Regions from separate parts of the Streptomyces sp. NPDC127114 genome, predicted to be linked through region 2. Evidence: riboswitches for the same ligand, from Rfam matches in the RefSeq annotation. Region 2 holds a riboswitch; the other holds the start of a gene.
The links. A riboswitch is a leader RNA that binds a small molecule or an ion and turns the genes downstream of it on or off. The one in region 2 is predicted to bind ZMP and ZTP.
Positions count from the first base shown of each region.

Region 1: linked by a shared signal. The riboswitch ahead of glyA (serine hydroxymethyltransferase) and the one ahead of ACFVGS_RS19870 (bifunctional 5,10-methylenetetrahydrofolate dehydrogenase/5,10-methenyltetrahydrofolate cyclohydrolase) in region 2 are both predicted to bind ZMP and ZTP.

Region 1 is NZ_JBHXTJ010000036.1:54,569-68,716, forward strand. It holds gene ACFVGS_RS28725 (FAD-binding protein) at 265-1,695, shown strand; gene ACFVGS_RS28730 (decaprenylphospho-beta-D-erythro-pentofuranosid-2-ulose 2-reductase) at 1,801-2,556, shown strand; gene ACFVGS_RS28735 (2'-5' RNA ligase family protein) at 2,760-3,356, opposite strand; gene trpS (tryptophan--tRNA ligase) at 3,508-4,521, opposite strand; gene ACFVGS_RS28745 (RNA polymerase sigma factor) at 4,578-5,177, shown strand; gene ACFVGS_RS28750 (hypothetical protein) at 5,170-5,955, shown strand; gene glyA (serine hydroxymethyltransferase) at 5,989-7,257, opposite strand; ZMP/ZTP riboswitch at 7,327-7,417, opposite strand; gene rocD (ornithine--oxo-acid transaminase) at 7,526-8,734, shown strand; gene ACFVGS_RS28765 (polysaccharide deacetylase family protein) at 9,115-9,810, shown strand; gene ACFVGS_RS28770 (glutathionylspermidine synthase family protein) at 9,800-10,990, opposite strand; gene ACFVGS_RS28775 (hypothetical protein) at 10,998-11,291, opposite strand; gene ACFVGS_RS28780 (hypothetical protein) at 11,427-12,263, shown strand; gene ACFVGS_RS28785 (PLP-dependent aminotransferase family protein) at 12,357-13,781, opposite strand; gene ACFVGS_RS28790 (carboxymuconolactone decarboxylase family protein) at 13,829-14,148, shown strand, end outside.
Region 2 is NZ_JBHXTJ010000018.1:81,726-95,873, reverse strand. It holds gene ACFVGS_RS19905 (fatty acid desaturase family protein) at 1-297, opposite strand, end outside; gene ACFVGS_RS19900 (hypothetical protein) at 508-747, opposite strand; gene ACFVGS_RS19895 (SNF2-related protein) at 752-3,937, shown strand; gene ACFVGS_RS19890 (SWF or SNF family helicase) at 3,934-5,328, shown strand; gene ACFVGS_RS19885 (MerR family transcriptional regulator) at 5,357-6,286, opposite strand; gene ACFVGS_RS19880 (maleylpyruvate isomerase family mycothiol-dependent enzyme) at 6,448-7,296, shown strand; gene ACFVGS_RS19875 (hypothetical protein) at 7,330-8,130, opposite strand; gene ACFVGS_RS19870 (bifunctional 5,10-methylenetetrahydrofolate dehydrogenase/5,10-methenyltetrahydrofolate cyclohydrolase) at 8,344-9,198, opposite strand; ZMP/ZTP riboswitch at 9,228-9,334, opposite strand; gene ACFVGS_RS19865 (hypothetical protein) at 9,448-9,576, shown strand; gene ACFVGS_RS19860 (GAF domain-containing protein) at 9,573-11,069, shown strand; gene ACFVGS_RS19855 (aldehyde dehydrogenase family protein) at 11,115-12,638, shown strand; gene menC (o-succinylbenzoate synthase) at 13,145-14,148, opposite strand, start outside.

The DNA.
Region 1 (14,148 bases), on a different contig from region 2:
AGGGCGCCGTCCCGGGCGCGGTCCCGGGCGCGACCCCGGCCGCCATCCCGGGGTCCATCCCGTGCTCCGTCCCGGGTGCGGCCCACTCCCCGTATCGCATGTCTCTCGCCCGCCTCCCCGGTGCGCCGTCAACCATGGGCGACTCTGACGCCCGGAGGCGGCCTTCGGCACGGCACGCTTTCCTGACACTCGTTTAATCACCCATTTCGACGAACCGCCCACCAATCCCGGCATAAGCGACACTCCCGGCTATACGGTCGCTCCATGGCAGCCGAGACCGACTTCGAGACGGGCGTCGACACCCACGTCGCCCCTGCCCTCGACACCGACGTCGACATCGACATCGACATCGACACCCTCACCGGCTGGGGCCGCACCGCCCCCACCCACGCGCGCGTGATCCGCCCGCGTACCTACGACGAGGCCGCAGCCGCCGTCCGCGCGTGCGGCGCCCGTGGGTCGATCGCGCGCGGCCTCGGCCGGGCCTACGGAGACGCCGCCCAGAACGCCGGCGGGTCCGTGCTCGACATGACCGCGCTCGCCCGGATCCGCGCCGTGGACGCCGAGGCGGGGCTCGTGGTCTGCGACGCCGGCGTCAGCCTGCACCACCTGATGGAGGTGCTGCTGCCGCTCGGCTGGTTCGTGCCGGTCACCCCCGGCACCCGCTACGTCACCGTCGGCGGAGCCGTCGGCGCCGACATCCACGGCAAGAACCACCACGTCTCCGGCTCCTTCTCCCGCCATGTCGTCTCCCTCGACCTGCTCACCGCCGACGGCCGGGTGCACACCGTCGGTCCCGGCACGCCGCTCTTCGACGCCACCGCCGGCGGCATGGGCCTGACCGGCGTGATCCTCTCCGTCACGCTCCGGCTGCTGCCCGTCGAGACCTCGCTGATGTCCGTCGACACGGAACGGGCCACCGACCTCGACGACCTGATGGCCCGCCTGACCGCCACCGACCACCGCTACCGCTACTCCGTGGCGTGGATCGACCTGCTCGCACGCGGCGCCTCGACCGGCCGCGCCGTCCTCACCCGCGGCGACCACGCCCCGTACGACGCTCTGCCGGTACGGGCCCGGCGCGCCCGCCGCGCGCCCCTGGCCTTCCGGACCGGACAGCTGCCGCCCGCGCCCGCGTACGTCCCCGAGGGGCTGCTCGGCCGCACCACGGTCGGTCTCTTCAACGAGCTCTGGTACCGCAAGGCGCCGCGTCGTTCCACCGGCCGGCTCCAGCGGCTCTCCTCCTTCTTCCACCCGCTCGACGGAGTGCCGCACTGGAACCGGGTGTACGGGCGCGGCGGCTTCGTGCAGTACCAGTTCGTCGTCGGCCACGGGCAGGAGGAGACACTGCGCCGGGTCGTGCGCCGGATCGCGACCCGTGGCTGTCCGTCCTTCCTCGCCGTCCTCAAGCGCTTCGGCGAGGCCGACCCCGGCTGGCTTTCCTTCCCGCTGCCCGGCTGGACCCTCGCGCTCGACATCCCGGCCTCGCTCAGCGGGCTCGGCGCCTTCCTCGACGAACTGGACGAGGAGGTCGTCGCGGCCGGCGGGCGGGTGTACCTCGCCAAGGACTCGCGGCTGCGGCCCGAGCTGCTCGCGGCGATGTACCCGAGGCTCGGCGACTTCCGCGAGCTGCGCGCCGCCCTCGACCCGCACTCGGTGTTCATGTCGGACCTCGCCCGCCGCCTCGCCCTCTGATCCCCGTCCCCTGCCGTCCCGTCCCTCCCCGCCTCCCGCTGCCCCGTCCCCTCCCGTCCTCCTCCGACCTCTCCCGTCCCGCTCCCTCCCTGGAGGCTGAACGCCATGAAGGACGCCTTCGGCGCACCCCAGTCCCTGCTCGTTCTCGGCGGCACCTCCGAGATCGGCCTCGCCACCGCCCGCCGGCTGATCAGCCGCCGTACCCGTACGGTGTGGCTGGCCGGCCGTCCCTCCCCCGCCCTCACCGCCGCGGCCGACTCGCTGCGCGCCCTCGGCGCGGAGGTGCGCACCGTCCCGTTCGACGCGCTGGACACCGAGTCGCACGAGGAGCGGCTCGGCAAGATCTTCACCGAGGGCGATGTCGACATGGTGCTGCTCGCCTTCGGCGTCCTCGGCGACCAGGTGCGCGACGAGTCCGACCCGCTCGCGGCCGTACGGGTCGCCCAGACGAACTACACCGGTGCCGTATCGGCCGGTCTGGTCTGCGCCCAGGCCCTTCAGGCGCAGGGCCACGGCTCGCTGGTGGTGCTGTCGTCGGTGGCCGGCGAGCGGGCCCGGCGGGCGAACTTCATCTACGGCTCGTCGAAGGCCGGGCTGGACGCCTTCGCGCAGGGGCTCGGGGACGCGATGCACGGCACGGGCGTGCACGTGATGGTGGTCAGGCCCGGGTTCGTCCGCACCCGGATGACCGCGGGCCGGGAGGAGGCGCCGCTCGCGACCACGCCGGAGGCCGTCGCGACGGCGATCGAGCTGGGGCTGCGGCGCCGCTCGGAGACGGTGTGGGTGCCGGGCGCGCTGCGCATGGTGATGTCTGCGCTGCGGCACGTGCCGCGACCGCTGTTCCGGCGTCTGCCCGTGTGACCGACGGCGAGACCGGCGATCTGGCCGACGACCTACGACGTGACCGGCGACCTGACCGACGACGTGACCGGAGATCTGCGCGGCGACTGGCGGTGTGACTGCCGTACGGGCGCGGCTCCGGGTCCGGGTCCGAGTCAGGTCCGGGCCCGGTCCAGGTCCGGTCCGAGTCCGGGCCCCGTCCGGCTCCGGCTCCGGCTCCCGGTTCAGACCGCCGGTGTCGTGGCCGGCGCGTCGACCGGGCTGCCGCCCTGCGCCGGGACCGCCGTGATGGTCCGGCCGCTGCCGAACTCGTAGTCGCACAGCTTGCGCCACACCTCGTCCGCGCCCTGCTCGTACAGCGCGAAGGAGCGGCAGGTCCACGTCGCCTGGTAGCCGGAGAGCTCCTCGAAGGCGCGGTCCATCGCCTCGTCGGCGATGCCGTGGGCGACGGTGACGTGCGGGTGGTACGGGAACTGCAGCTCGCGCGGGACGGGGCCGGCCGCGTCGCGGATCCGCTGCTGGAGCCGGTCGCAGCCGACGGCGCCCTCGACGAGCTTCACGAAGACGACGGGAGAGAGCGGCCGGAAGGTGCCGGTGCCGTCGAGCCGCATCGTGAAGGGGTCGCTGAGCGCGGCGATGCCGGCGAGGTGCGCCTCGATCTCCGGCAGCCGCTCCTCGTCCACCTCGGTCGGCGGGAGCAGGGTGACGTGGGTCGGGATGCCGTACGCGGCGGGATCCCCGAAGCCCGCGCGCCGCTCCTGGAGCAGGCTGCCGTGAGGCTCCGGGACCGCGATCGAAACGCCGAGCGTTACGGTCCCCACGTCGTTCTCCTCCGTCGTGCGTCGTCCGTCGTGCGTGGAAATGTGTGTGGTGGTGCAGCCGCCAGTGTGCGGCCTGCACCACCGTTTGGGCCAGAGTCCTCGGACCTGGTGCCGGGCCGGGTGTCCGGACCGGTGCCGGCCGGCGTCCGGCTCAGTGCTTGGCGGGCAGGAAGCCGATCCGCTCGTAGGTCTGCGCCAGCGTCTCGGCGGCGACCGCGCGGGCCTTCTCCGCGCCCTTGGCCAGCACGGAGTCCAACGTCTCCGGGTCGTCCAGGTACTCCTGGGTGCGGGTCCGGAACGGCGTGACGAAGTCCACCATGACCTCGGCCAGGTCGGTCTTCAGGGCGCCGTACATCTTGCCCTCGTAGCTCTTCTCGAGGTCGGCGACCGACGTGTCGGTGAGCACGGACATGATCGTGAGCAGGTTGGAGACGCCGGCCTTGTTCTCCGGGTCGAAGCGGATGACCGTGTCGGTGTCGGTGACCGCGCTCTTGACCTTCTTCGCGGTGGTCTTCGGCTCGTCGAGGAGGTTGATCAGACCCTTGGGGGTGGACGCCGACTTGCTCATCTTGACCGACGGGTCCTGCAGGTCGTAGATCTTGGCCGTCTCCTTGAGGATGTACGGCGCCGGGATCGTGAAGGTCTCGCCGAAGCGGCCGTTGAAGCGCTCCGCGAGGTCGCGGGTCAGCTCGATGTGCTGGCGCTGGTCCTCGCCGACCGGGACCTGGTGGGCCTGGTAGAGCAGGATGTCGGCGACCTGGAGGATCGGGTACGTGAAGAGGCCGACCGTTGCGCGGTCGGCGCCCTGCTTCGCGGACTTGTCCTTGAACTGGGTCATGCGGGAGGCCTCGCCGAAGCCGGTGAGGCAGTTCATGACCCAGCCGAGCTGGGCGTGCTCGGGCACGTGGCTCTGGACGAAGAGGGTGCAGCGCTCCGGGTCGAGGCCGGCGGCGAGCAGCTGGGCGGCGGCGAGCCGGGTGTTGGCGCGCAGCTCGGCCGGGTCCTGCGGGACCGTGATCGCGTGCAGGTCCACGACCATGTAGAAGGCGTCGTGGGACTCCTGCAGCGCGACCCACTGACGGACGGCGCCGAGGTAGTTGCCGAGGTGGAACGAGCCTGCGGTGGGCTGGATTCCGGAGAGCACACGAGGTCGATCAGAGGCCATGCTCATCATTCTCTCAGGTGTGGGAACCGATCCCGGACTGCCGGTGTATCAGAGATGTGAGGACGAGGGAGGGGACCCGGGAGGGGGGCCGAGTCGTCGTCGACGAGGGGGCCGTGATCGCACGGGTGCGCGCCGGAGAGCCGGAGGCGTACGCGGAGCTCGTTCGCGCCCACACCGGGGTCGCGCTGCGGGCCGCGGTGGCCTGCGGGGCGGGCGCGGACGCCGAGGACGTGGTGCAGCAGGCGTTCTTCAAGGCGTATCGCTCGCTGGGCGCCTTCAGGGACGGGTCGGCGTTCCGGCCGTGGCTGCTCAGCATCGTGGCCAATGAGACGAGGAACACACTGCGCTCGGCGGGGCGGCAGCGGGCCGTGGCCGGGCGGGAGGCGGAGCTGCTCGCGGGCGAGCCGCTGATACCGGAGGGCGCGGATCCCGCGGTGGCGCTGGAGGAGGACGAGCGGCGCAGACGCCTGCTCGTGGCGCTCGACGCGCTGGGCGAGGAGCAGCGCGCGGTGGTGGTGCACCGCTATCTGCTGGAGCTGGACGAGGCGGAGACGGCCGAGGCCCTCGGCTGGCCGCGCGGGACGGTGAAGTCCCGGCTGAGCCGGGCGCTGAAGAGGCTGGGGACGGTGCTGAAGGGAGGTGAGGAGCATGGCTGAGTCGAAGCGGGAACTGGAGGAGGAGCTGCGGGAGCTCGGGCGGGCGTTGAGGGTGCCCGATGTCGACGGGCCGACGATGGCCGAGCGGGTGCTGGCCCAGCTCCTGGCCGAGCGGGTGCCAGCACCGGCGCCCCCGCCGCCGCCTGCCCGGTGGGCGTGGCTGCGGCGGTGGTGGAAAGCGCTGGTGGCCTCGGTCTCGGGGCTGTTGATGGTCGTGGTGCTCACTCCTCCGGTGCGGGCGACAGTGGTGGAGTGGCTGGGCTTCGGCGGGGTCGCGGTGCGGTACGAGCCGGGGGCGCCGGCCGCGCCCGGTGCGGCGGCCGGGGTGCCGGGCTGTCGGAACCCGGTGCCGCTCGCGGAGGCGGGGCGCCGGGCGGGCTTCACGCCGCTGATACCCGGGGCGCTCGGTGAGCCGGACGCCGCGACGGTGACGGGCGTCCCTCCGCGGGGCGTGATCGGCCTGTGCTGGCGGACGGCGGAGGGCGGCGCGGTCCGGCTGGACGAGTTCCCGGCGCGGCTGGACGTCGGCTTCGGCAAGCAGGTGCGGGTGCCGCCGGAGTGGGTGGCGCTGCCGGACGGCACGGAGGCCTACTGGTTCGCCCGGCCGCATCTGCTGACCTTCCCGATGACGGACTCCGCCGGCTCGGGCTGGGCCCCGTCGGTCCGCCCGGCGGGCCCCACGCTGCTCTGGACGAGGAGCGGGGGCACGCTCACCCTCCGTCTGGAGGGCGTGGCCGACCGGACGGAGGCGATACGCATCGCCGCCTCCGCCCGGTAAGGGCAGGACGGAGGCGGCGGGGGGCCCGACCGGTCAGGTCGGGAGGCCGGGGGCCGGGAAGGCGGCCATGAGGTCGGCGACCTCCGCGCGGATCACCGCGAGGGCGTCCTCGTCGCCCTTGCCGGCGGCGGTGACACCGCGGTCGATCCAGTCGGCGACCTGGGGCATGTGGGAGACGTCCAGGCCGCGGGAGGTGAGCGAGGGGGTGCCGATGCGGACGCCGGAGGGGTCGAAGGGCTTTCGGGGGTCGTAGGGGACGGTGTTGTAGTTGACGACGATCCCGGCCCGGTCGAGGGCCTTCGCGGCGACCTTGCCGGGGACCTCCTTGGGAGTGAGGTCCATGAGGATCAGGTGGTTGTCGGTGCCGCCGGACACCAGGTCGAAGCCGCGGGCCAGCAGGGCATCGGCGAGGGCCTTGGCGTTGGCGACGACCGCGTGGGCGTAGTCACGGAAGGAGGGCTGGGCCGCCTCGCGCAGGGCCACGGCGATGGCGGCGGTGGTCTGGTTGTGCGGGCCGCCCTGGAGGCCGGGGAAGACGGCCTTGTCGAGGGCCTTGGCGTGCTGCTCGCGGGACATCAGCATGGCGCCGCGCGGGCCGCGGAGGGTCTTGTGCGTGGTCGTGGAGATCACGTCCACGTGCCCGACCGGGGACGGGTGGGCGCCGCCGGCGATCAGGCCGGCGATGTGGGCGACGTCGGCGACGAGCACGGCGCCTGCCTCGCGGGCGATCTCACCGAAGGCGGCGAAGTCGATGGTGCGGGGCAGCGCGGTGCCGCCGCAGAAGATGACCTTCGGGCGTTCGGCGAGGGCGAGTTCGCGGACCTGGTCGAAGTCGATGAGGCCGGTGTCCTGGCGTACGCCGTACTGGACGCCGCGGAACCAGGTGCCGGTGGCGGAGACGCCCCAGCCGTGGGTGAGGTGGCCGCCCATGGGCAGCGCCATGCCCATCACGGTGTCGCCGGGCTCGGCGAAGGCGAGGTAGACGGCGAGGTTGGCCGGGGAGCCGGAGTACGGCTGGACGTTGGCGTGGTCGACGCCGAAGAGGGCCTTGGCGCGCTCGATGGCGAGGCTCTCGACCTGGTCGATGTTCTGCTGGCCCTCGTAGTAGCGGCGGCCCGGGTAGCCCTCGCTGTACTTGTTCTGCAGGACGGTGCCGGAGGCCTCGAGGACGGCGGCGGAGACGTAGTTCTCGCTCGGGATGAGCCGGAGCGTCTCGGCCTGGAGCCGCTCCTCGGCGCCGACGAGGGCGGCGAGCTCGGGGTCGGCGGCGGCGAGTGCCGGGTGGTGGGCGGGAAGGTTCATGGCGTTCGTTCCTCCGGGCAGGAGGTCCCGGTGCGGGTGCCGCACGGCGCCACACGGGACCTGACGGTTCCGTGATGCCCAGGCGAGCGGCACCTCGTGTGGTCTGCCGCGCACGGCTCCCCCGGGGTCGCTTCCCCGTGCGCCAGTCGCCGTGCGTGTTCCCAGACTAGCGGGCGCGCCGTCACGGCAGGTTTCCCGGTCCGGCATGTGAGCGACGATAAGAAAAGGGAGCCACACCCTCCCCAGCCGCAGGACGAACGGAGATCCCGTGTCGAAGACGCAAGACGAGATCGCTGCCGCGGACGCGCACAGCGCCCACAACTACCACCCGCTTCCCCTGGTCGTCGCCACCGCCGAGGGGGCGTGGATGACCGATGTCGAGGGGCGCCGCTTCCTCGACATGCTCGCCGGCTACTCGGCGCTCAACTTCGGTCATGGCAACCGGCGTCTGCTGGACGCCGCACGGGCGCAGCTGGACCGGGTGACGCTCACCTCGCGGGCCTTCCACCACGACCGGTTCGGGGAGTTCTGCACGCGCCTGGCCGAGCTGTGCGGCAAGGAGATGGTGCTGCCGATGAACACGGGCGCGGAGGCCGTGGAGACGGCGGTGAAGACCGCGCGGAAGTGGGGCTACGAGGTGAAGGGCGTGCCGGACGGGCACGCGAAGATCGTGGTCGCGGGGAACAACTTCCACGGCCGGACGACGACGATCGTCAGCTTCTCCACGGACCACGAGGCGCGCGACCACTACGGCCCGTACACGCCGGGCTTCGAGATCGTGCCGTACGGCGATCTGACGGCACTGGAGACGGCGGTCACGGAGAACACGGTGGCCGTGCTCCTGGAGCCGATCCAGGGTGAGGCGGGCGTCCTCGTCCCGCCGCCCGGCTATCTGCGGGGCGTGCGGGAGCTGACGGCGCGGCGGAACGTGCTGTTCATGGCGGACGAGATCCAGTCGGGCCTGGGCCGCACGGGCAAGACCTTCGCGTGCGAGCACGAGGACGTGGTGCCCGACGTCTACGTTCTCGGCAAGGCGCTGGGCGGCGGTGTGGTGCCGGTGTCGGCGGTGGTCGCGGACCGGGACGTCCTCGGGGTGTTCCGGCCGGGCGAGCACGGCTCGACGTTCGGTGGCAATCCGCTGGCCTGTGCGGTGGCCCTCGAGGTGATCACGATGCTGCGGACGGGCGAGTACCAGCAGCGGGCGGCGGAGCTGGGCGAGCACCTGCACGCGGAGCTGAAGCTGCTGGTGGGCGGCGGCGCGGTGGAGGAGGTGCGCGGGCGGGGCCTGTGGGCGGGCGTCGACATCGCGGCCTCGAAGGGCACGGGGCGGCAGATCTCGGAGCGGCTGATGGAGCGGGGTGTGCTGGTGAAGGACACCCACGGGTCGACGATCCGGATCGCGCCGCCCCTGGTGATCTCGAAGGAGGACCTGGACTGGGGGCTCGAGCAGTTGCGGGCGGTGCTGACGGAGGGGTGACGGTCCGTCCGCGTGCTTCGGCGGCGCGCGCGGACGGTGAGCGCCCCCTGGCGGCGGCCTGCGCGCGCGGGCCGCGTGCGCAGGCCGTGTCCTCTGCGCACGCCGGCCGCGTGCGGGCCGGGCCGTGGGCCCCGTCGGCTCGTAGGGGGTCATCCGGGGGCGGGCCGTGGCTCGGGGGCGCGGCCCCGGGGCCCTCCGGCCCCGGCGCCCACCCGCCGTCGGGCCGAACCCCTTCGTATCGCCATCGCCGCCAGCACCACCGGCACCGCCATCGTCGGCGTCGCCGGGTCCGTCAGGGCCGGTGGGTGGATGCGCCGGGTCCGGTTCGTGGGCAACTCCACCCGTTGACAGGGCAGTTGGTCTAGGCCAATGTTGCGGCCATGTCGAGACCCCGTCTGCGCCGCGCCCTGCGCGGTGCGATCGCCGCACTCGTCCCGCTCGCGCTGCTCGGCGCGTTGTCCGGCTCCGCCCATGCCGCCCCCGCGGCGGCGTGGCCCGAGCCCGTGCCCGTCGTCTCCCGCGTCGAGACCGCCGACCCGGTCGTCTTCATCACCGTCGACGACGGCTGGAACCACGACCCGGGCGCCGCGAGGCTCCTGCTCGACCGCAGGGTGCCCGCCTCGCTGTTCCTGCTGCCGGGCGCGTACTCGTACGACTCCGGCTACTTCCACGGCCTGCTCGACCAGGGCCGTTCCCGGGTCGAGAACCACACCGTCAGCCACCCGGACCTCACGACGCTCGACGCCGCGGGGCAGAAGGCCGAGGTCTGCGGGGCGCGTGAGGCGCACCTCGCCGAGTTCGGGGACGGGCCGCGGCTGCTGCGCCCGCCGTACGGCGCGTACGACGCGACGACCCGGACGACCGCGCGGGCCTGCGGGGCGAAGGCCCTGGTGACGTGGACGTACGACCTGACCACCTGGGGTGCGGATCCCGTACCGATGCCCCGGCTGAAGGCGGGCGACATCGTGCTGCTGCACTTCAACGGGACCGTCGAGCAGGACCTCCGCCGCGTCCTGGACGCGGCCGAGGCGGCCGGTCTGAAGGCCGCGCCCCTCAGGGACTACGTCACAGAATGACGTGCGGGATGAAACGGGCGTACTCGTCCGTGACGGGCCCCGCCGACTCCCGGATCCCGAGCCCAGCGGACTCGTCGCCGACGGTCCAGGCACCGAGGACCACGCGGTTGCCGTCGAAGTCGGGCAGCGGGGCCAGTTCCTGGTAGACGCAGGGCTCCTCGCGCGCCACCGCCGCCGCGCCCGGCTCGTGCAGGGTCACGCCCGCACCCTCGCGGCCGAGCAGCGGCTTGGAGACGTAGCCGGGGCCGCCGGCGGCGGCGAGTTCGCGCGGGCCGTCCAGGTAGGCCGGCAGCAGGTTCGGGTGGCCCGGGTACAGCTCCCAGAGGATCGCCAGGAGGGCCTTGTTGGAGAGGAGCATCTTCCAGGCGGGTTCGATCCAGCAGGTGGTGCCGGTGCCGCCGCCGTTGTCGAGGGTGTCCAGGACGTGCGGGCCGAAGCGGTCCGTGGTGAGCCACTCCCACGGGTAGAGCTTGAAGCACGCGCGGATGAAGCGGAGCCGGTCGTCGACGAAGCGTCCGGAGATGCGGTCCCAGCCGATCCGCTCGACGGAGAGCGCCTCCGTGGCGAGCCCGGCCTGCTGGGCGGTCTCGCGCAGGTACGCGACCGTCATCAGGTCCTCGCCGAGCTCGTCGCCGTCCGAGTGGACGAAGTGCACCGGGCTGCCGGGCGGCAGCAGGTGGGCCTGCCGCTTCCAGGCGTCGACGAGCCGCTCGTGGAGCGAGTTCCACTGGTCGGCCCCGGGGAAGCGCTCCTCCATCCAGAACCACTGCGGGCTCGCGGCCTCCACCAGGGAGGTGGGGGTGTCGGCGTTGTACTCCAGCATCTTGGCCGGGCCCGTACCGTCGTAGCGCAGGTCGAAGCGGGCGTAGACGGTGGGGAGTTCGGCCCGGCGGCGCCAGGACTCGGCGACCCGGGCGGCGAGCCGGGGATCGGTGATGCCGAGCTCGGCGAAACGGTCCTTCTCGACGATGTGCGCCGCGGCCGCGAGGCACATGGCGTGCAGCTCCTCGACGACCTCCTCCAGCGCCTCGACCTCGGGCAGGCTGAAGGCGTAGTAGGCGCTCTCGTCCCAGTAGGGGCGCAGCGAGCCGTCGGGGTAGCGGGTCAGGGGGTAGATCAGGCCCTGTTCCTCGACGGTCTGCTGCCAGCCGGGGCGGGGCTCGATGGTGTGGCGCTCCACGGCCGGATCAGCCGCCGGAGGAGGAGTGGTGGCCGCCGAAGCCGCCGCTGTCGACCGCGGACCTGTCGAAGCTGCCGCCGCTGACCTTGCCGTTGCTGGACGAGCCGCCGTAGTAGTAGCGGCCGTTGGAGCTGCTGCTGCTTCCGCTGCTGCCGTCGCCGTCGCACTTGTAGTCCGGCAGCTCCTTGTACGTCACCGGGTCGACGCAGCGCCGGTCGGGCTCCGAGGAGCAGGCGGTGAGCGTTGCCGCGAGCATGCCCACTCCACCGAGTACCACCGTGGTCGACCGCAGTCTGCGCATGACCCTGTCCTCCCCTGTCTCCCCTGTTCTCCGGGCGGGGCGGCGGCCACGCTCGGTTGCGATCGCACAGTGTAGGCCCGGCGTGAACGCCCGTCCGATCCCCGTCGCACTAGAGTCCCTTTCGTGCTTCTTGGGATGATGTGCGCACTCGGATCCGCCGTCTGCTTCGGGGCCGCCTCGGTCTTCCAGGCGCTCGGCGCCAGGGCCGCCGAGCCCGGCACGGGCAGCGGGGTCGACGTGGCGCTGCTGTGGCGGGCCCTGCGGCAGTGGCGGTACGTCGCCGGGCTCGGCATGGACGGGCTCGGTTTCGTGCTCCAGATCGTCGCGCTGCGGACGCTGCCGATCTACGCGGTCGGGGCCTCCCTCGCGGCCAGTCTCGCCGTCACGGCGGTGATCGCCTCGCGCATGCTGAAGGTGCGGCTCAGCCGTGTCGAGTGGGCGGCGGTCGCGGTGGTGTGCCTCGGGCTCGCGATGCTGGCGCTCGCCTCCGGCAGGGAGGGCCACGACAGCCCCGGTGACGTGCTGGAGTGGGGTCTGCTCGCCGCGGCCTTCGGCGTGCTCGTCGTCGGGGCGGCGGCCGGCCGGCTCCCGGAACGGCCGCGGGCCCTGACCCTCGGCCTCGCGGGCGGTTTCGGCTTCGGCGTGGTCGAGGTCGCCGTACGGCTGATCGACTCGGTCGACCTCACCGAGCCCGCCCTGTACGCCCTCCTCGTCGGCGGCGGCAGCGCGTTCCTGCTCTACACCTCCGCCCTGCAGCGCGGCTCGGTCACCACAGCGACCGCCGGCCTGGTCCTCGGTGAGACCATCGGCCCCGCGCTGGCGGGCGTCGTCTGGCTCGGCGACCGCACCCGCGAGGGCCTCGGCTGGCTCGCCCTCCTCGGCTTCGCCGTCGCGGTCGCGGGCTCACTGACCCTGGCCCGCTTCGGCGAGGCCCCGGCCGTGGAAGCGGCGGAAGCGGAACTCAAGGGCTGAACAGAGCTGGACAAGGCCGCGCAGAGACGGGCAGAGACGAGCAGGAGGGCAACCCCAACGGCACTACGGCCCGACGCCCAACGACCAACGCCCCTACGGCAGCACCCTGCACAAGGCGTCCAGCGCGCCCGACCACGCGCTGTCCGTCGGGGTGCCGTAGCCGACGACGAGGGCGTCGCGGGTACGCGGCACGGTCGAATGCCGGAAGCGGTTGACGCCGTTCAGGGCGAGCCCCTGGAACGCCGCCGCGCGGATCACCGACTCCTCGGTGTCCTCAGGGAGTTCGAGGACGGCGTGCAGCCCGGCCGCGATGCCGCTGACGCGGGTTCCGGGCGAGGATGCGGCGACCGCCGCGACCAACTGGTCTCGCCGCCGCCGGTAGCGCAGCCGCATGGCCCGGACGTGCCGGTCGTACGCGCCGGAGGCCAGGAACTCGGCGAAGGTCAGCTGGTCGGTGACTCCCGACATCCAGTCGACCACGCCCTTGGCCGCCGCGACCTCGTCGACCAGGTGTTCCGGCAGCACCATCCACGCGAGCCGCAGGCCGGGCGCGAGGGACTTGCTCGCGGTGCCGAAGTAGACCACCCGCTCCGGGTCCAGTCCCTGAAGGGCGCCGACGGGCTGGCGGTCGTAGCGGAACTCCCCGTCGTAGTCGTCCTCCAGGATCAGACCGCCGGAGGCCCGCGCCCAGTCGACGGCGGCCGCCCGCCGGTCGGGCCGGAGGGCGCCGCCCGTCGGGAACTGGTGGGCGGGCGTCATCAGGACGCCGCCGACCTCGCCCAGCGCGCCCGACCCCAGCTCCTCGGTCCGGGTGCCGCGTTCGTCGAAGGGCAGGGCCGGCATCCGGATGCCCTGGCGGCCGAGCAGGTCCCAGTGGACGTCGAGGCCGTACGACTCCACGGCCACCTCGCGCACCCCGCGGTCCCGCATCACCTGGCCCATGAGCATCAGGCCGTGCACGAACCCCGAGCAGACCACGATCCGTTCGGGCCGCGCGTGGACACCACGCGCCCGCGCCAGGTACTCGGCGAGGACCGTGCGCAGTTCGATCCGGCCGCGCGGATCGCCGTAGCCGAAGGCCTCGTGGGGCGCGGCCGTGAGCGCCTTGCGGGCTGCCCTGAGCCACTCGGCGCGCGGGAAGGAGCCGACGTCGGGAGTGCCGGGCCGGAGGCTGTACGCGGGCTTCCCCGCCGCCGGTGTGACGGCTGCGGCGCCGCCCGACGGGGCCGCGCGGCGCGCCGCCGGCCGGGGCGCCGAGCGCGGGGCCACCCGGGTCCCGGAGCCCTGACGTGCGGTCAGCCAGCCCTCGGCGACGAGCTCCGCGTACGCGTCGGCGACGGTGTTGCGGGCGACGCCCAGGTCGACGGCGAGGGAACGCGAGGACGGCAGCCGGGTCCCGGCCGCCAGCCGCCCGCTGCGCACGGCCTCCCGCAGCGCGTTCATCAGCCCGTCGCGCAGGCCGTGCCCGCGCAGTTCCAGGTGCAGGTCGGCGCCGAAAGTGGCCCAGTCATCCGCCATGGGAATGGACCATACCCGGGCGCCATCCCGACCGTACGGTCGTCGGCATGACCACCACCACGACCGCCGCCCCGCAGGACCCGACACAGGCCGCACTCGCCCCCGAGCACCCGCCCCGGCTCGCCTTCGCCGAGCGGCACCCCGAGTTCTACAAGGCCATGATCGGCCTGGAGATCGCCGCGTCGAAGCACGTGGACCCGACGCTGTACGAGCTCGTCAAGATCCGCGCCTCGCAGATCAACAACTGCGCCTTCTGCCTGGACATGCACACCAAGGACGCGCTCGCGGCCGGGGAGAGCGTCCAGCGGATCGTGCAGCTGTCCGCCTGGCGCGAGTCCCGGCACTTCTACACCGAGCGCGAGCTGGC
Region 2 (14,148 bases):
GACGAAGGCGATGCGGGCGGAGAAGAGGGCGAGGGGCAGCGCGAGCGGCAGGGCCCACCAGGAGGGGCCGATCAGCACCAGGCCGGTGATCACGGCGAGGACGCCGAGGAGGTTGGCGGCGATGTCGCGGGCGTACCAGCCGACGCGTCGTTCGAGCAGGCCCTGTTCCTTGACGGTGCGCAGGAGCGGCGCGAACTCGCTTCCGCCCGGGGTGGCCTGACGGCGGCGGGCGGAACTCGGTTCGGGCGCGGCGGGCGGCGATGCGGGTGCGTCGATCGTCGCGGTGGCCTGAGGCATGGCGGTCTCCGGGATCCGTGGCAGGGCCGTGGAAGGGGCCTGGGGAAGGCCGTCGCGAGGCCCGCGCCGGCTAGGAAAAACCTAGGGATCGGTGATCGTCCGGGACCATGGCGTCACCACCCGGACCCGCTCGGGGGCCGGCCGGGGGCCGGGGGTGGGGTCTTCCCCACCTGCCTCTCTCGGACGTGACGGGGATCACGATGCCGGGGCTCACGGGAGGGCGGTCGCATGGGGTACCCTCGGCCGCTCGGCCCAGTAGTCAAATTTGAGGAATGTGTTGTCGCCGTCTCCGTCGCAGTCGCTCCCGTCCTCCTCTTCACCCTCGTCCCTGCCTTTGTCCTCCTCTTCACCCTCGTCCCTGCCTTTGTCCTCCTCTTCACCCTCGTCCCTGTCTTCGTCCGCCTCGCCCTCTTCGTCTTCGCTGACGGCCGCCGGCGCTGTCACGTCCACGGCGTTGGCCGATGAACTCGCCCGCTGCGCCGCCCTGTTCCTGCCCGCCGACCCTCCGCGCGCAGGACGGATCGCCTTCTGGTCCGCCGAGACGCCCCCTGTCGAGGCCGGCGCCCTCGCCGAACTGACGGTCGTCGACGACGACGTCCGGCCGCGGACCGTGTCGGCGCTGCAGTTGTCCGTACGAGAGGCGCTTCCGGTCCTCGCGCGGGCACGGTTTGCCCCGGACGCCTCGCCGTCTGCGGCCTTCTGGGGCGCGGCTGCCCTGTTCTCGCTTGACCTGGTCGCCCGGGGCCTGCTCCTTCCGGGCCTCACCGCAGGCGATGTTGACGCCTGGCGGGTCGGGCCGCTCGGCGCGGAAGAGGTGGCGGCGCTGCGCGACCTCGCGGCCTCCATGCCGCCCTCGGCCCACGCCGTACCGCTGCCACCTGCCGAGTACGACGAGGGCCTGCCGCTTGCCGACGAGGGCCTGCTGTTGCCCGAACCGGAGGAACTGCTACGGGCGTTCGCCGACGCGGTCGCCGACGTCCTCCCCCGGACCCCGGCCGCGCCGCTCGCGGCCGACGGCCCGGCCTTCGCCGCCGACGAGCACCAGACACCCCGTGCGCTGCCGGAGCACCGGGCCTGGGCTGCGGACGTGGCCGCCGGGCACGACGCGGGAGTCCGCCTGTCGCTGCGCATCGAGCTGGTGACGGCGCGACAGGCAAAGGGAGAAGGGGAAGGGAACACCGGAGCAGCCCAGAACACTGGGCCGGGCGGCGAAGCCGAGCCGACCGGGGCAGACGGGGCAGCCGTGGGCGTCGTCCTCGGCGAGGAGCCCGCGTCGGCCGGGAAAACCGGGTTCACCGCGGATTCGCCGGCACCGTCCTTCCGTGCCGTGCCGCAGCTGCATGCGGTCGCCGACCCCGCACTCGTCGCGGACGCGGCGGACGTCTGGGCCGGTACGGCACCGGCGGGCAGCGCGGGCGACAGCGCCTTCGGGGCGCGGGCCCGGATGGACGCGCTGCTCGCGCTGCGCCGGGCGGCGCGCGCCTGGCCCGCGCTCTCGCCGCTGCTCACCGCGGCCGTGCCGGACGCCGTGGACCTGGCCGACGAGGAGATCGTCGAGCTCCTCGGCCCCGCCGCCCGCGCCCTCGCGGCCACCGGCGTCCGTGTCCACTGGCCGCGCGAACTCGCGCACCGGCTCACCGCCACCGCCGTGATCGGCCCGCCCGACGGGCCCGGGGCGGTCCGCGACGAAGGGGAGGACGGCCGAGACGGCCGGAAACTCCACGACGGCCGGGAAGTCCAAGACAGCGGGGCGGCGGTCCCGGACGGCCGGAACGACGCTCTGCCGTCGTTCCTCTCCGCCGAGAGCCTGCTCGCCTTCAACTGGCGTTACGCGATCGGCGACCAGGAACTCACCCGCGCGGAACTCGACCTGCTCGCCGAAGCCGGCCGGCCGCTGGTGCGTCTGCGGGACCAGTGGGTGCTGGTCGATCCCGAGGAGGTACGCGGCGCCCGGTCGCGCCAGAACCGCAAGCTGAGCCCGGTCGACGCGCTCGGCGCCGTACTGACCGGCACCGCCGAGATCGACGGCCGCCGGGTCGAGGTCCGGGCGACCGGCTGGATGGAACGGCTGCGCGCCCGGCTCGCCGATCCGGAGGGCGCCGGTCCGGAGGGCGGCGAGCCGGAAATCGGTCAGCCCGCCGCCCTGGCGGCGACGTTGCGCGACTACCAGTTGCGCGGCCTCGGCTGGCTGCACCGGATGACCTCGCTCGGGCTCGGGGGCTGTCTCGCCGACGACATGGGCCTCGGCAAGACGATCACCCTCATCGCGCTTCATCTGCACCGGCAGTCCGACCCGGACACGGCGGGCCCGACGTTGGTGGTCTGCCCCACCTCGCTGATGGGCAACTGGCAACGTGAGATCGAGAAGTTCGCGCCCGGCACGCCCGTACGGCGCTTCCACGGCCCGGCGCGCACGCTGGAGGGGCTCACCGGGGAGCCCCTCACCGGAGAGGGACTCACCGGAGAGGGGCTCCCCGGCGACGGACCCGCCGACAAGGGAATCGCCGCCGACGGCTTCGTCCTCACCACCTACGGCACCATGCGGCTGGACGCTGCGCGGCTAGCGGCGCAGTCCTGGGGACTGGTCGTCGCGGACGAGGCGCAGCACGTCAAGAACCCGTACTCGGCGACCGCCCGCGCGCTGCGCACGATCGGCGGCAAGGCGCGGGTGGCGCTCTCCGGCACGCCCGTGGAGAACAACCTCTCTGAGCTGTGGGCGATCCTGGACTGGACCACTCCGGGGCTGCTCGGCGGGCTCGGCGCGTTCCGCGCGCGCTACGCCTCCGCCGTCGAGGGCGGCGGCGATCCGGCCGCGGCGGCCCGACTCTCCGCGCTGATCCGGCCGTTCCTGCTGCGGCGGCGCAAGTCCGACCCTGGCATCGCGCCCGAGCTGCCGCCGAAGACGGAGACCGACCACGCGGTCTCCCTCACCAAGGAGCAGGCGGGGCTTTACGAGGCGGTGGTACGCGAGACCCTGACCGCGATCGCCGAGGCGGACGGAATGGAGCGGCGCGGCCTGGTCGTCAAGCTGCTCACCGGACTCAAGCAGATCTGCAACCACCCGGCGCAGTACCTGAAGGAGGACCAGCCGCGCATCGAAGGGCGCTCGGGCAAGCTGGAGCTGCTCGACGAACTCCTGGACACGATCCTGGCGGAGGAGGCGAGCGTGCTCGTCTTCACGCAGTACGTGGGCATGGCCCGGCTGCTGGAACGGCATCTGGCGGCGCGCGGTGTGCCGACCCAGTTCCTGCACGGCGGCACGCCGGTCGCCGAGCGGGAGGCGATGGTCGCCCGCTTCCAGGCCGGTGAGGTGCCCGTCTTCCTCCTCTCCCTGAAGGCGGCCGGTACGGGCCTCAACCTGACGAGGGCCGGTCACGTCGTGCACTACGACCGCTGGTGGAACCCGGCGGTGGAGGCGCAGGCGACGGACCGTGCGTACCGGATCGGGCAGACACAGCCGGTCCAGGTCCACCGGCTGATCGCCGAGGGCACGATCGAGGACCGGATCGCGGACATGCTGGAGCGCAAGCGCGCGCTCGCCGACTCGGTGCTCGGTTCCGGCGAGGCCGCCCTGACGGAGCTGACCGACGCCGAGCTGGCGGAACTTGTGCGGCTGCGTGGGGAGGACGAGACACGATGACCGCGCACGGGAACAGGAACGCTCACAAGAGCCGACACGAGACCGGTCACCAGACCGGTCATCAGAGCGGTCATCAGAGCGGTCACGAGACCGGTCACGACAACCGCGGTTCCGCCCGCAGGCGAAAGGAAGACACGATCAGCGAGGAACGGACCTTCACGGCACTGCCGCCCGTACGGGGCGGGGCTTTCGCCCGTACCTGGTGGGGTCAGGCGTGGCTGAAGGCGCTGGAGGACACGGCGCTCGACGGCCGGCAGCTGAAGCGAGGACGGCAACACGCCCGGTCCGGTGCGGTCGGCGCGGTGTCGGTGCGGCCGGGCCGGATCACGGCGGTGGTGAAGGACGGGGACGGCACGGCGTACCGCAGTGACGTGCTGCTGCAGGAGCTGTCCGAGGAGGAATGGGACCGGCTGATCGGTCTGGCCGCCGACAGCGCGGGGCACATCGCGGCCCTGCTCGACCGCGAGATGCCACCGCACCTCGTCGAGGACGCGGCGGCGGCCGGCCTCGAACTGCTGCCGGGCATCGGCGACCTGGAGCCGGAGTGCGGCTGCGAGGCCTGGGACCACTGTCCGCACACCGCGGCCCTGTGCTACCAGGTCGCGCGGCTCCTCGACGAGGATCCGTTCGTGCTGCTGCTGATGCGCGGGCGTGGGGAACGGGCCGTGATCGAGGCGCTGCAGGAGCGGAGCGCCGCCCGCGTGGCGGAGCCGTCGGCAGGCTCCGGGGCGGTCGCCGTACGACGGCCGTCGGGCGTCTCGGCGGAGGAGGCCTTCGCGGCGCGGGACATCCTGCCGCCGCTGCCCGCCCCGCCGGTACCGCCCGCCGCGCCGGGTGAGCCGCCGTCGCTGGAAACGGAGACCGACCCGGAGCCGGGGGTGGATCCGACGGCCCTGGAGTTCCTGGCGGCGGACGCGGCCGCCCGCGCCCGACTGCTGATGTCCGGCTCGAGCCCGTTCGGCGAGCCTCCGTTGACGGCCGCTCAGGACGCGGTACGGCTCGCCGCGGGCGCCCCCGCGCCGTGGATCGCGGCGCGACTCGCCAAGGGCTCAGGCCGCGACCGCACGGCGCTCGACCTCGCGGTACGGGCCTGGCGCCTGGGCGGTCGTGCCGCCCTCGCGGTCCTGGAGGAGGAGTGGGACCCGACCCCGGAGGCCCTGCGCCGCGCCGAGGCCCAACTGGCCGAGGCCTGGGACGAGACCGAACGCCCCGCCCTGCATCCGTCGGGCCCGGCCCGCTGGACCGTCGTCGGCACGGACACCCAGCTCCGCCTCGGGCCTGACGGCCGCTGGTGGCCCTACCGCAAGGAACAGGACACCTGGACCCCGGCGGGCCCGGCGGACCAGGACCCGGCGGCGGCGCTGGCGGGGCTGGAGCCTGGCCCCGTCTGATCCGCCGCGCAAGCTCCTGGTGGCCGCCTCACCCTCGCCGCAGGGAAGCCTGGAGCGCGTCCGTCAGCCACATGTGAGGGGCTCCCAGGGTGAACGGGTCGCTGCCCGCCTCGGCCACGAGGTGCCAGTAGCGGCGCATGCGCGGGTCGCGGTCGGCGGCCACCCAGGACAGCAGGCGGGCGCGGAAGGCCGGTGTGTCGCGGTCGCGGCGGGCCGAGGCGTGTACGGCGACGAAGAGGTCGAGTTCGGGGCCCGGCCGGGGCGGCTCGCCCGCTCGTACCAGCGGCCAGGCCTTCGCGCACGCCTCGCCGAGACCGGTGAGGAAGTCGTCCTCGTCGGCGATCTGCTCCGCGTTGGCCCGCGCCATGGCCAGCAGAAGGCGGCCGAGGTCCCGGTCTCCGGCCAGGGCGAACAGTTCGGCGAAGGCGACCACCTGCGAGGTGCTCGGATCGTCGGGCGGTTCGGGTACGGCCATGGCCACGAACGCGTCGAACATTTCCACCGACACCGGGGCGACGATCGTGCGCCGCCAGAACGCGATCAGCGCGTCGCGCGCGGCGGCGCCGTTCTCGACGGCCGCCAGCAGTCCGAGTCTCCCGGCCCGGTCGGCCGGGGCCGCCTCCTCGACGGCGCGCAGGGCCGACCGCCGCCACGCCAGCTCCGCGAGCCGCGCGTCGAGCGCGGCGCGCTCGGCCGCCACGGCCTCGGCGACGGAGCGTTCCCCGGCGACGACCTGCCTGACGGCTGTGAGCCCGAGTCCGAGCGCGCGCAGTCGTCTGACGAGACGGAGCCGTTCGACGGCCGCCTGGTCGAACCGCCGGTGTCCCCCGGAGCTGCGCACCGAGTCGACGATGCCCTCGTCGCCGTAGAAGCGAATGGTCCGCACCGGAACGCCGGTCAGCCGCGACAGCTCACCGATCCCGAACGTCTCGTCGAGCCAGGGCACTTGAACCTCCACCGGACTGGAGCTCCTACGGTACCGGCGTGACCACGAGAGGAGACGCCGTGAAGACATCGAAAAGGGACATCCGAGACGCCCACGACACTCGGGAGGCACGGGATGCCCGGAACGGCCAGGACAGCCGGAGGAGCCATAACGGCCGGAACGCCCTTGACGCCGTGCGGCTCGTGGAGGGGCTGCGGGAGCAGACCGCCGGCTTCGCCCGCGCCGTCGCCGGCCGGGATCCGGAAACCCCGGTGCCGACCTGCCCGGAGTGGTCGCTGGGCACCCTGGTGGGCCATGTCGGCCAGGAGCACCGCTGGACGGCGCGGCTCGTGCGCGAGCGGCGCCAACTGGCCGTACCCGACCCGCGCGAGGCTCGTCCCGGCGCGCCGGACGAGTGGGCCGGGTGGCTGCGCGAGGGCGCGGAGGAACTGATCGGCGCGATCGGGGAGACCGGCGCCGAGACCGTGATCGAGACGTTCTTCGGGCCTCGGCCGGCGGGCTTCTGGCTGCGCAGGATGCTGGGCGACACGGCAGTCCACCACTACGACGCGGCGTACGCGACGGACAGCGCGTTCGGGATCGCCGACGATATGGCGGCCGATGTGATCGGCGAGCACCTCGCCCTGCTGGCCGAACCGGCCTTCCAGGCGGTCAGGCCGGCGCTCGCCGAGCTGCGTGGCCGGGGCGAACGGATCGGGTTCCGGCCGGGCCCCGGCGCGGGAGGCGAGGGCTGGGTGGTCACCCGTACGCCTGAGGGGCCCCGGTGGGCCCGCGGGCCCGTGGACTCCACGGACTCCATCGGCTACATGGACGCCGACGCCGACCACGACATCACCCGCGACACCGACACCGTCATCGGCCACGACACCGACGCCGACGCCGGCTTCGACGTCGTGGTGTCGGGAGCGGTGGCGGATCTGATGCTGGTGGTGTCCGGGCGTGTCGCGCCGGAGGACGACCGGCTGACAGTGACGGGCGACCGCTCCCTTCTCCACCACTGGCTGGCGCGCACCGGGCTCTGACGGCGGGTCACACGGCTGGTCGCACGCGACTGGTCACCGCAGCGGCGCGGTGAGCCTGGCCGTCCCCGTCGGGGCGGCCAGGCTGCAGGCGACGGTGGTCTGGCCGAGCAGGTAGCTCGTGCGGTACGGGTACTGGACGAAGGTCGACCAGCGGGTGCCGAGCGGCTGGTCCGCGGCCTTGGTCCGCAGCGGCTCCCGGCACAAGGCGGCCGCCGCGTCCCGTACCGCGCCGTCGTCGCCGTACGTGCCGGTGAGGCGGAGCCGGGCGACGAGTTCGGCGTCGTGCGGCGTGTCGCAGGCCCGGCGGACGACGGTTCCGGGCGCGTCGCGCTCGATGTCGAAGCAGTCGCCGACACGCAGTCCGTCGTACGGGCTGGGGGCGGGAGCCGGCGGTGTACGACGGGTCTCGCCGCTGCGCGGCCGGGGGCTCGTGGTCCCGGAGGCGGTCGGGGCGGCGGTCGGCGGGTGCGAGGCGGTCGGTACGCGCCGGTCGCGGTCCGCCGGGTGCTTCGTGGCGGGTCGCTTCGACTGCGTGGGCAGCGGTGACGGGCTCTCGCCCTGGGGGGCGGGCCGCTGTCCGGACGTCCCGGACGCCGTGTGGGCGGGTGCTCCGGCCGACCGGCCGGAGGTGGCGCCCGCGGAGGTGCCCGCCCCCGGCTCGGCCGGGGCGGAGGGCCCGGCGCTCGGGTCGCCGTCGCCCGAGCCGCCGCGTGCCGTGACGGCGAGGGAGAGGGCGAGGATCGCGGCGAGCGCGGCGACCGGCAGGACGACGACGCCCGGCCGTCTCGGTGGCCGGGCGTCGCGGGACGGGGATTCCGTCGGCGGGTGGAGCATGGGAACCAGGGTCACCCGTCGTCGGTCATGTGGCGAGCGATATCGGCGAGTTGGGCCTTGCTCGTACAGAACCGTGACAATCCCGCGGCTCGTACGAGACGCCCTGTGGGAGCCGGTACGAGATGCTCGCGTACGGAATCCCTGCGACCTCCTGCCGTGCGGGAGCCGCGGCCGGCGGCCTTCCTGCCCTGACGCCCGCGGTCCCGCTCGTGCCTACAGGCCGAGCTGGCGCTCGGCGGCCTCGACGGTCTGGGAGAGGAGGACGGCGATGGTCATGGGGCCGACGCCGCCGGGGACGGGCGTGATGAGGGAGGCACGCTCGACGGCGCTGTCGAAGTCGACGTCGCCGACGTTGCCCGGGTTGTAGCCGGCGTCGATCACGACGGCGCCGGGCTTGATGTCCTCGCCCTTGATGAAGTTCGGCTTGCCGACGGCGGCGACCAGGACGTCGGCCTCGCGGACGGCGGCGGAGAGGTCGGTGGTGCGGGAGTGGCAGTAGGTGACGGTCGCGTCGCGGCCGAGGAGCAGCAGACCGGCCGGCTTGCCGAGGATGGCGCTACGGCCGACGACCACGGCGCGCTTGCCGCTGAGGTCGACGTCGTACGCGTCGAGCAGCCGCATGATGCCGCCGGGGGTGCAGGAGACGAAGCCGGGCAGACCGAAGCCCATGGCGGCGAAGGAGGCCATCGTGACGCCGTCGACGTCCTTCTCCGGGGCGATGGCCTCGAAGGCGGCGCGCTCGTCGATGTGCGGACCGACCGGGTGCTGGAGCAGGATGCCGTGCACCTCGGGGTCCTCGGAGAGCGCGGTGATCGCCGCGACCAGCTCCTCGGTCGTCGTCTCGGCGGGCAGTTCGACGTGCTTGGAGCGGATTCCGGCCTTCGCGCAGCGGTTCTGCTTCATCTTCACGTACGTCACGGAGGCGGGGTCCGCGCCGACGAGGACGGTCGCGAGGCAGGGCGTGGTGCCGGTGCGGCGGGTGATCTCGGCGGCGCGCGCGGCGGTCTCCTCGACCGTGCGGCGAGCGAGCGCGGTGCCGTCCATGAGGCGTGCGGTGCTGGTGGACATGGGCCACTCCTGAGCGTCGTCGATGACCGGTTGATCGCCCAGGCGCACGGCAGCGGCACGGTCGCGCGGGGTGTGCGCGTCCGCCGGGCCGCTCCCCGGTGGTGATCCACCTCTAGCGCCAGTCACGGCCCGGGCCCCACTCTACGTGACGGGCGCGGGCGGGTAAGTCGAGGGGCGCGTAACCGGTCAGGGCGCATATGCGTGCCCGTCCGGGCGCTTGTCGGCGGGGCGTGCGCGCATCACGATGACGTGCAGGACGGCGTTCACGCACCGCCCACGGCGACGTACGCGAAGGCGGACGAGGCGTGGACAAGGTGGTGGACGAGCGTGGTGGACGAGGCGGGCGAGGCGGGCGACCTCGCCGAGGAGGCCGAGTGAGCAACGCGTGGGCGGGGACGGCGGAGACCGCTGCGACACATGCGACAGCCGCGACAGCGGACGCCGTGCGCCGCGCGCACGAGGAGTTCACCGAGGCAGCGACGGCGGCAGCCTCGGAGGCCGGGCGGCGGCCCGGCGGCTCGGACCGGTCCGAGGACTCCGGCCGGTCCGAGGACTCCGGCCAGCCCGAGGACTCCGGCCGGCCCGGCGGCTCCGGGCGACCCGGCGGCTCCGGGCGCCCCAGCGACTCGGGCCGGTCCGGCCGCTCCGGGTTCGGCCGTCAGGCGCCTCCCGCGGTGTCCCCGCCCGTCCGGCCGCTCGTCGCCGAGTCCTGGCGGCGTTCGGCGCGGGCGCGCGTGAGCCCGGACGGCGCGGCTCCGGTGGAGCTGGACGAGGAGGAGCTCGCGGGGCACCGCGAGGCGCATCCGCTCGCCGTGGCGATGCCGATGATCCGGGAGCTGATGGGGGCGTACGCGCGGGACGGCGAGCATCTGCTCGCGGTGTGCGACGCCGCCGGGCGGATGCTGTGGGTGGAGGGCCATCCGGGAACGCTGCGGAAGGCCCGCGCGATGAACTTCGTGGCCGGTGCCCGCTGGTCGGAGACGGCGGCGGGGACGAACGCGCCGGGCACCGCGATCGCCGTCGACCGGCCGGTGCAGGTCTGCGCCGCCGAGCACTTCCGGCGACCGGTGCAGCGGTGGACGTGTGCCGCGGCGCCCGTGCACGACCCGCACACCGGTCGGCTGCTCGGGGCGGTCGACGTCACGGGTGGGGACGGGCTCGCGCATCCGCACAGTCTGGCGTTCGTGCAGGCGGTGGCGCGGGCCGCCGAGTCGCAGCTCGCGCTGCTGTCCCCCGTCGCGGCGCCCGGCAGGTCGCGGCTGACGGCCCTGGGCCGGGACGAGGCGTTGCTGCACGTGGCCGGGCGACGGCTGCGGTTGAGCCGGCGGCACAGCGAGATCCTGGTGATCCTCGCGCAGCGGCCGGAGGGTGTGGGTGGCGACGAGTTGCTGACGCTGCTGTACGAGGACGAGTCGGTCACTCCGGTCACGCTGCGGGCGGAGCTTTCGCGGCTGCGCGGGCTGCTCGGCCCCGAGCTGCTGGCGTCCCGTCCGTACCGGCTGGCGGAGGCGGTGGACGCGGACTTCTCGACGGTGGACCGGCGGCTCTCCTCCGGTGCGGTCGCGACGGCACTCGCCGACTACGCGGGGCCGCTGTTGCCCGGTTCGGGGGCGCCCGGTGTCGTACGGCTGCGGGAGCGGCTCGCGGGGCGGCTGCGGGCGGCGCTGGTGGACCGGGGCGATCCGGGACTGCTGGCCGACTGGGCGTACAGCACCTGGGGCGAGGACGACCTGACGGTGTGGCGGGCGCTCGCCTCGGCCGTGCCGGCCGCGGAGGCACCTGCCGTACGGGCCCGGCTGGCCGCGCTGGACGCCGAACTGTCCGCGGGTGCAACGGTGTTGCAACGTTCGGTCGCGCACCATCGGCGGTGAACGCCGGCCAGGGACGGCCGGCGCGGTCCGAGGGAGGCCCTGCCCATGCCCCGTTACGCCGCACCCGGCACCGAGGGTTCGCTCATGTCGTACGCGAACCGCTACGACCACTGGATCGGGGGTGAGTACGTCGCCCCGGCGCGCGGGCGGTACTTCGAGAACCCGAGCCCGGTCGACGGCCGTCCGTTCACGGAGGTGGCGCGTGGCACCGCCGAGGACGTGGAGCGGGCGCTCGACGCCGCGCACGCGGCGGCCCCGGCCTGGGGCCGCACGTCGCCGGCCGAGCGCGCTCAGGTCCTGCTGCGGATCGCGGACCGGATGGAGGACTCGCTGGAGGCGCTGGCGGTCGCGGAGAGCTGGGAGAACGGCAAGCCGGTGCGCGAGACGCTGGCCGCCGACATCCCGCTCGCCGTCGACCACTTCCGCTACTTCGCGGGCGCGCTGCGCGCCCAGGAGGGGGCGCTGAGCCAGCTGGACGAGGACACCGTCGCGTACCACTTCCACGAGCCGCTGGGCGTGGTGGCGCAGATCATCCCGTGGAACTTCCCGATCCTGATGGCGGTGTGGAAGCTGGCGCCGGCGCTGGCCGCGGGCAACGCGGTCGTCCTGAAGCCGGCCGAACAGACCCCGGTCTCCGTCCACTTCTGGATGAGTCTGGTGGCCGACCTGCTGCCGCCCGGCGTGGTCAACATCGTCAACGGCTTCGGCGAGGAGGCCGGCAAGCCGCTCGCCTCCTCGCCGCGGGTCGCGAAGATCGCGTTCACGGGCGAGACGACGACGGGCCGGCTGATCATGGGCTACGCGGCGGAGAACCTGAAGCCCGTCACGCTCGAACTGGGCGGCAAATCGCCGAACATCTTCTTCGACGACGTGTCGGCGGCGGACGACGACTTCCTCGACAAGGCCCTGGAAGGCTTCACCATGTTCGCCCTGAACCAGGGCGAGGTCTGCACCTGCCCCTCCCGTGCCCTGGTCCAGCGTGGTCACTACCACGACTTCCTCCAGGCGGCGATCGCCCGCACGGAGGCCATCGTCCCCGGCCACCCCCTGGACACGGCCACCATGATCGGCGCCCAGGCCTCCGCCGACCAGCTCGACAAGATCCTCTCCTATCTGGAGATCGGGCAGCAGGAAGGCGCCAAGATCCTGACGGGCGGCCAGCGCGTGGAGCACGGCGGCGAACTGGCGGGCGGCTACTACGTGCAGCCCACCATCTTCGAGGGCGACAACCGCATGCGGATCTTCCAGGAGGAGATCTTCGGCCCCGTGGTCGCCGTCACGTCCTTCACCGACTTCGACGACGCCGTCCGCACCGCCAACGACACCCTCTACGGCCTCGGCGCCGGCGTCTGGACCCGCGACGCCACCACGGCCTACCGCGCGGGCCGCGCCATCCAGGCGGGCCGCGTCTGGACCAACTGCTACCACGCCTACCCGGCGCATAGTGCTTTCGGAGGCTATAAGCAGTCGGGCATCGGTCGGGAGACCCACAAGATGATGCTGGACCACTACCAGCAGACCAAGAACCTGCTGGTCAGCTACTCGCCGAAGAAGCTCGGATTCTTCTGAGCGTCTTCGCCGTGGCCTGCCAGGAGGCGCAGCCTGGGTGGCCGAGATCTCGGCGGCGGTACCCAGGGTGACGCTGAAACGGCAGGCGCAGGATGACCACCCACTCGGCCCCTGCCCTCTAGGCGGAGCGCGGATCGATGAAGGGGCCGACTCAGGTCGAAGAGCAGTCCGCGGGGAGCGCGCAGGAGGAGACGCCGTCCGTTCCTCTACGGCCGGAGACCCTGGTAGAGGGGTCGTGGGTCCCGCCCGCCGTCGGGAACTGCGGTTCAGCCAAGTCGACAAGGCGGGCGGGCTGCGCGGCGCCGTGGATGCTCGCGGGTGTAAGGGCTCCCGGCGACACGCGGTGCGGTGGTTCCAATGTGCCGGAGCGGCAGGCTCTTTCGTTCGTGCTGGGAGCAGAATCCAGCAGGGTTGTTCCGTCTCCGTCGACGAGGAAACGGCAAAGGCTCCCGGGGCGTGTTGCGTCCAGGGAGCCTTCGAGAGGATCGGCCGTTCTCTGTGAAGGATTAGAGCTCGATCCACTCGGTGGAGGTGGTGACCTCCTTGAGGACGTCAGGGAGCGGCTCGATGCCGAGGCCCGGGCCCGTCGGGACGTCGAGGTGGCCGTCGGACAGGACGAACGGCTTCGTGATGTCCGTGGCGAAGTAGCGGTGCGAGCCCGAGGTGTCGCCAGGGAGGGCGAAGCCGGGGAGGGCCGCCAGAGCGACGTTGGCGGCGCGGCCGATGCCGGTCTCCAGCATCCCGCCGCACCAGACCGGGACGCCGTGGGCGCGGGCGATGTCGTGGATGCGGCGGGCTTCGAGGTAGCCGCCGACGCGGGCCGGCTTGATGTTGATGATCGAGCAGGCACCCAGCGAAATGGCCGCGGCGGCGTCGGCGGCGGACTCGATGGACTCGTCCAGGCAGATCGGGGTGCGCAACAGCTTCGCGAGCTGCGCGTGCTGGACCATGTCGTCGTTGGCGAGGGGCTGTTCGATGAGCAGGAGGCCGAAATCGTCCAGCTTCGCGAGCTGTTGGGCGTCGACCAGGGTGTACGCGGCGTTGGCGTCGACCTGGAGGAGGAGGTCGTCGCCGAAGCGCTCGCGGACGGCGCGGACCGGTTCGACGTCCCAGCCGGGCTCGATCTTCAGCTTGATCCGGACGTAGCCCTCAGCCACGTATCCGTCCACCGCGTCCAAGAGCTCGGGTATCGAGTTCATGATGCCGACGGAGACGCCGCAGGGGACTCGGTCGCGGGCCGCGCCCAGGTAGGAGCCGAAGGACTCTCCCGACAGCTGGAGTTGGGCGTCGAGGACTGCTGTCTCCAGGACCGACTTGGCCATGTGGTGGCCGGTGAAGGGTTCCAGTGCGCGGCCGACGGTCGCCGCGTCCACGCCCTCCTTCGGCAGGGCCGGGACGAGGAAGCGCCGCAGGACGTCCTGTGCCCCGTCGACGTACTCGGCGCAGTAGCGGGGTTCGGACATGGCCGCGCACTCCGCCCAGCCTTCGATTCCGTCGGAGGTGACGACGC